3 regions of the Salmonella sp. A1325 genome follow, and region 2 is predicted to be linked to each of the others. Evidence: predicted binding sites of a transcription regulator. Region 2 holds the regulator's gene; each other region holds the start of a gene.

Region 1 (2,273 bases), on a different contig from region 2:
CGTCCATTCCTGGCATTCGGATATCCGACAGCAAGACGTCCGGCGTTTTACTGGCCAGCGCAGCCAGTACTTCATTACCATTCTCAAAGGTGATACAGGTCAACCCTGCCCCGGCGAGAGCACGTTCAAGCACCCAACGGATGGAACTATCATCATCGACGACCCAGACTATTCCTCGTTGCATAAACACCTCTATTTCCGAATCGGCAGGTAAACCGAAAACTCGGTATGCCCCGGCCAACTGGTAAATTCAATTTTGCCGGCGTGTTGATCGATAAGATTGCGGGCGATAGATAACCCAAGCCCGGTGCCGCCTTCGCGACCGCTGACCATCGGGTAGAACAGCGTATCCTGTAAATGGGGAGGAATGCCCGGCCCATTGTCTTCAACGTCTATACGCGCCGCCAGGCGATAGCGTTCGCCATGCAGCGTTAACTGGAAGGCGGTACGGGTACGCAGCGTAATTTCGCCGCCTTCCGGCCCCAGCGCCTGCAAGGCATTGCGGACAATATTCAGCAGTACTTGCTCAATTTGTTCCGGGTCATGCGGCAGTTCTGGCAGACTGGGGTCGTAATCGCGGATAAGCCGGACATTATCCGGCAGTTCCATCGACACCAGCGCCACTACGCGCTCCGCGACTTTATGTATGCTCTCGGTAATGTGCATTCCCGGGTGCTGCGGCCCCAGCAAACGATCGACAAGGTTGCGTAGCCTGTCGGCCTGTTCAATGATGACTTTGGTATATTCCGTTAGCGCCGGGTCGGGCAGCGCCTTGCTGAGTAGCTGCGCCGCGCCGCGCAGGCCGCCGAGCGGATTTTTGATTTCGTGCGCCAGACCGCGCACCAGATCGCGGGCGGCGATTTGCTGCGCGTGCTGCAACTGCTCCTGACTCAGACGACGCTGGTTATCCATCGGTGCCATTTCGAGCAGTATAAAATCGTCGGGCAGACGTTGGGCGGTCAAAGAGAGAATATGCGAGCGACTATCAATCACCAGCGTCACTTCGTTATCGGTAAAGCCTTGCCCTGCCGCTAAACTTTCGCGCATCAGGTCAATGTTTAACGAAAAATAGCTCAACAGTTCAGGTAACGGCGTCCCGAACAGTTTGCGTGAGCTTTGCGCGAGCAACTGCTGCGCGGCAGGGTTGGCGTAATGGATTGCCAGCGCGTCGTCGACCACCAGCACGCTGTTGATTAACGAATTGAGGATCTGCCCAGCATCGGGCTGTATGCCGCTTGCCATTCAGCAGTCTCCTGGAAAAGGTTGCACCATTTTAGTGCATTATAGCTTTTTACCACTAAAAAGCGCGTGAGATCAGATTGTTGGTGGAGAAAAAAGCCCATCCTGGGATGGGCTGAAAGTTTCTACGGCAACTCAAAAACTCCTGACGCCTTTCACGCTGCTGCTGCGTTGGCTGCCTTCGCTTACCCCAGTCACATCGCTATCTATGCTCCTGGGGATGTGCTCAGTTGCTGCCTTGCAGCAACGCGAAATTCGTCGGATTTTTAATATACGATTAAACGCTGTAGTACAGCTCAAACTCTACCGGGTGCGGGGTCATACGCACGCGGTCATCTTCTTCGCGACGCAGCGCAATATACGCATCGATCGCTTCATCAGTGAACACGCCGCCTGCTTTCAGGAACTCGCGGTCCAGATCAAGCGCGTTCAGCGCTTCTTCCAGAGAACCCGCTACCTGTGGGATCTCTTTCGCTTCTTCCGGCGGCAGGTCATACAGGTTTTTGTCCATGGCTTCGCCCGGGTGAATCTTATTCTTAATCCCGTCCAGACCGGCCATCAGCAGGGCGGCAAAGCACAGATACGGGTTAGCCGCCGGGTCCGGGAAGCGAACTTCGATACGGCGCGCTTTCGGAGACGCCACCACCGGAATACGGATGGAGGCGGAACGGTTACGGGCGGAGTAGGCCAGCATCACCGGCGCTTCGTAACCCGGGACCAGACGCTTGTAGGAGTTGGTGGTCGGGTTCGCCAGGGCGTTGATGGCTTTGGCGTGTTTGATGACGCCGCCGATGTAGTACAGCGCTTGTTCAGACAGACCGGCATATTTGTCGCCAGAGAACAGGTTGGTGCCGTTCTTCGCCAGCGACATGTGGCAGTGCATACCGGAACCGTTATCGCCGAACATCGGTTTTGGCATAAAGGTCGCGGTCTTACCGAAGCGGTGAGCCACGTTATGCACGACATATTTGTAAATCTGAATTTCGTCGGCTTTTTTGGTCATGGTGTTAAAGCGGGTCGCCACTTCGTTCTGA
Region 2 (2,273 bases):
CAGGTCGAGCGCGATGTTGAGGATATTGCCCACGACCAACAAGATAACCGGCGCCCGCGCATACTGAACGCCTAACAGCCACCCGAGCAGCACCAGATTCGCCAGTGACGCGGGAGCGCTTAGCCAACGAATTTCAAGGAAGCGTCTCGCCTGCACCAGGACAGCGTCGTTCCCGCCGACAATATGTAAAGCCAGCTCGATAAGCGGCGTGCGAAATAGCACAATCATCACGCCAGTGCCCAGCGCCAGCAATAACGGTTGAATGAGCGCCCGGGCTAACGCCTGCGGATTTTTGGCGCCAAATGCCTGCGCCGTTAGTCCGGTGGTGCTCATACGTAGAAATAGCAGCAGCATGAAAAGAAAGCTGGTGGCAGTCGCGCCCACCGCCACGCCGCCCAGGAAAACCGGGCTGTCCAGATGACCAATCACCGCCGTATCGACCAGCCCCAGTAAGGGGACGGTGATGTTAGAAAAAATCATCGGCAGCGCGAGACGCCAGAGAGCTTTATCAGAGGAGGTAAAAAGCGGCATGGAGAAAAGCCTGACAAGGAGTTAAACGAAACGAGCGCATTGCCGGATGGCGACGTAACGCCTTATCCGGCCTACAAATTAATCATCTCAGGAACTGCATTCCCGTAGGCCTGATAAGCGCAGCGCCATCAGGCTGCACGATTGCCGGATGACGGCTTACAAGGAGATTAAAAAGAGATTACAACCATTCCCCGTTGCGAATGACGCCTACCGCCAGCCCTTCAATCGTAAAGCTTTGTTCGCGCAGATCCACCACTATCGGTGTAAACTCGCTGTTTTCCGGCAGCAGCTCCACTTTATTGCCCTGCTTTTTCAGGCGTTTTACTGTCACTTCATCATCAATGCGAGCGACAACCACCTGGCCATTACGGACGTCCTGCGTTTTATGTACCGCCAGCAAATCCCCATCCATAATACCGATGTCTTTCATCGACATACCGCTCACGCGCAGCAGGAAATCGGCGCTGGGTTTGAACAGCGAAGGATCGACCTGGTAATGGCCTTCAATATGCTGCTGCGCCAGAAGCGGTTCACCCGCCGCGACACGCCCGACAAGCGGTAATCCGTCCTCTTCTTCCTGTAACAGACGGATACCTCGCGATGCGCCGGAAACGATTTCAAGCACCCCTTTGCGCGCCAGCGCTTTAAGATGTTCTTCCGCCGCGTTTGGGGAACGGAACCCCAAACGCTGCGCGATTTCCGCACGCGTCGGTGGCATACCTGTCTGGCTGATGTGATCCCGGATGAGATCAAACACCTCTTGTTGCCTGGCCGTTAACGCTTTCATTCCGCCCCCTGGGTGTATATACAGTCATGCTGTGAGTATATACAGTTAAAGGTGATTTTGGAACCACAAACGGCGCAAAAAACAAGAGATTTATAAAATTTGGAACCTTTATCGAAAATGTGACCATAACAGGATGCCCCAGGTCATCAGGGCAACGAAAATAGACAGTAGCACCGCAGCCGATCCCATATCTTTCGCACGGCCGGAAAGCTCATGGTATTCAGAACCGATGCGGTCCACGACCGCTTCAATAGCGCTGTTGAGGATTTCAACAATCATGATAAGTAAAACGGAACCTATCAATAACACACGGGTAATCGCATCCACATCCAGCCAGCAGGCGATGATGACGCCCAGCAATACCGCGATACTTTCCTGGCGAAACGCCGCTTCGTGAGTCCATGCGGCGCGAAATCCTTTCCAGGAATATCCTGCCGCTTTGATAATTCTGGTGAATCCAGTGGTATTATTGGCCATCAAAAGAACCTTTTTACATTATTAACGTCAATGACATTATACGGTTGCCCTGCACGATTCGGACTGCCGTAACGCAGCGCGAAGTATGACGGGATACAACAGAAATTCGCTAAACTTTCTGATATCCTTGCACCGCATTTGCATTATTAACCAGAGGCTTTACATCGTTTATGTCCGGCTGGCCACGAATTTACTACAAATTACTGAATTTACCATTAAGCATACTGGTAAAAAGCAAGTCTATTCCGGCGGAACCCGCCCAGGAATTGGGGCTCGATACTTCTCGCCCCATTATGTATGTCTTGCCATACAACTCAAAAGCGGACTTACTGACGCTGCGGGCGCAATGTCTGGCGCACGATCTCCCGGATCCGCTGGAGCCGCTGGAGATCGACGGCGCGCTGCTGCCACGCTATGTATTTATTCACGGCGGACCGCGTGTCTTTACCTATTACACGCCAAAAGAAGAGTCGGTGAA
Region 3 (2,273 bases), on a different contig from region 2:
ATTTTTCAGCGCCTCGGTTATCAGTTCGGGCTGTTTATCTAACGCCAGCAGGAAAGCGGGTTCTACGGGGATAAACATCAGAACATAGTCCAGCGAGCGGAGGCCGGGAAGCTGCTGGTAGTCTTTACGCCCCAGTAAGCGAATATGATTGCGCACCGAGGCGATGTGCTCTTGTAAAGCGGCCTCGCGCGTGTAGTCATCTTCAGCGTTAAAGTAACGCTCGTAGGCGACCAACGTCATTTTAGCGTCGATGACCACATCTTTGCCCTGCGGCAAGCGGACGATGACATCCGGCTGCATCCGCGAGCGCGCATCGTTCTCAATACTAACCTGGGTTTCGTATTCGTAGCCTTCACGCAGTCCGGATGCCTCCAGCACCCGCGCCAGCACAACTTCGCCCCAGTTTCCTTGCGCCTTATTGTCCCCTTTCAGGGCGCGCGTCAGGTTGATCGCTTCCTGCGCCATTTGCGCGTTAAGCTGCTGCAAATTACGAATTTCGTGCGCCAGCGTATGCCGCTCCTGCGCTTCTTTGCCAAAACTCTCCTGAACCTGGCGGCGAAAACCGTCCAGTTGCTCACGCAGCGGCGTCAGCAGGCTATTCAGGCTTTGTCGGTTTTGTTCGTCTACGCGACGATTACTGTGTTCAAAGATACGGTTCGCCAGATTTTCAAACTGCTCGCTTAAACGCTGTTCGCTGTTGATCATCTGACGGATTTTGTCTTCCGCGTGTTGCTGAGTCGCTTCCAGACGGGTCGTGACTTCACGCAGATCGGCTTCCAGAGAGGTATTAATACTGTGCAGGCTACGCAGTTCGTTATTAAGTAACTCGCATTCACTGCGCCAGTGCGCTTCTTGCGCTAATTGCTGCCGGGCCGCGCTAAGTTCGATATCCAGCTCACGCCGTTCTTCGATAAGATCGGCGCGGATTTGATCGGCGTGCGCTTTCGTCGCCAGCCAGCCAATCACCGCCCCAGCCGCCAGCGCCACGACGGCGCTTATCATAAGAGTAATATCCACAACACCTCTCCTGGAACCACACTGTCCTGCACAAAATAGAATTGTGCTGTATAAACGTCCAGTTTAAAAGGGATTTCCTGCGAGGCGCCACGCAAAAAGAAAAGGCCGAACGCGTCGGCCTTTGCAAAAGAGAGGAGAATTACAGCAGACGACGGGCCGCTTCCACGACGATTTTCACCGCGTGGCTTTCAGTTTGTTTCATCGTTTCCGCATTCGGAATCTCTTGTTGGGTACGGTTGACGATAACGCCCGCCACCATACCTGCGCGTAACCCCTGGCTTGCGCACATGGTTAACAGCGTAGCGGATTCCATTTCGTAGTTCATCACGCCCATCGCCTGCCACTCTTCCATAGAACCTTTGAAGCGACGCACAACGCGGCCAGAATAGGTGTCGTAACGTTCCTGACCCGGATAGAAAGTGTCGGAAGAGGCGGTTACGCCAACGTGAGTCGTGGCGCCAATCGATTTCGCGGCTTCAACCAGCGCAGTGGTGCAGGCAAAGTCGGCAACCGCCGGGAATTCCATCGGCGCAAAATGCAGGCTCGCCCCATCCAGACGTACGGATGCGGTCGTTACCAGAACGTCGCCGACGTTGATGTGCGGCTGAATAGCCCCCGTGGTGCCGATACGCAAGAAGGTACGAATACCCAGTTGCGCCAGTTCTTCCACGGCAATAGAGGTAGACGGGCCGCCGATACCGGTAGAGCAAACGATAACTGCTTTGCCATCCAGCTCAGCGCGCCAGGAGGTGAATTCGCGGTGAGATGCCAGCTTAACCGGCTTATCCATCAGCGCGGCGATCTTTTCCACACGCTCAGGATCGCCAGGGACGATGGCGAGCTGGGCCCCTTGTAAATCGTTTTTGGTGAGGCCGAGATGAAAAACATCAGACTTGGACATATAAAACTCCTCTGTGAATCGGGTTTGTCAGAAGAAGCAAAGAGACACTTTACCTAAGGCATAAAGATATTTTCGTGACAGCCATCACTATGGCGTAAAACAATTGCACTCGCTTACCATTAAAAAGTGATGCACATCACAATAAATAATCAATATCGCCAGGCATTGCACAAAAGATAGCCGCTTTAAGGCAATGTGGTTTGTTACATACTGTCTATAGTTAAGATTGCGCTATTTTTTAAGGGTACGGAGAATACCATGACAACGACACATCCATCCGGCTTTGCACCTGCAGCTTCCCCACTTGCCCCTACGATGATTCATACGCCTGATGGGGCCATTAGCGCGGGGATAA

The links. The regulator LexA, encoded in region 2, represses DNA repair genes until DNA is damaged. The targets are predictions, from matches to a motif close to TNCTGTATGTACATACAGNA.
Region 1: glnL (nitrogen regulation protein NR(II)) is a predicted target of LexA. The motif match lies at 1,353-1,372, and genes of this name have one in related genera.
Region 3: rmuC (DNA recombination protein RmuC) is a predicted target of LexA. The motif match lies at 1,062-1,081, and genes of this name have one in related genera.

Annotation. Positions count from the first base shown of each region.
Region 1 is NZ_JAMLWO010000011.1:155,368-157,640, reverse strand. Features, by position in the region: gene glnG (nitrogen regulation protein NR(I)) at 1-184, opposite strand, end outside; gene glnL (nitrogen regulation protein NR(II)) at 193-1,242, opposite strand; gene glnA (glutamate--ammonia ligase) at 1,517-2,273, opposite strand, start outside.
Region 2 is NZ_JAMLWO010000010.1:149,422-151,694, forward strand. Features, by position in the region: gene dinF (MATE family efflux transporter DinF) at 1-531, opposite strand, end outside; gene lexA (transcriptional repressor LexA) at 710-1,318, opposite strand; gene NAZ64_RS18190 (diacylglycerol kinase) at 1,427-1,795, opposite strand; gene plsB (glycerol-3-phosphate 1-O-acyltransferase PlsB) at 1,966-2,273, shown strand, end outside.
Region 3 is NZ_JAMLWO010000013.1:68,940-71,212, reverse strand. Features, by position in the region: gene rmuC (DNA recombination protein RmuC) at 1-1,017, opposite strand, end outside; gene udp (uridine phosphorylase) at 1,157-1,918, opposite strand; gene NAZ64_RS20300 (dienelactone hydrolase family protein) at 2,177-2,273, shown strand, end outside.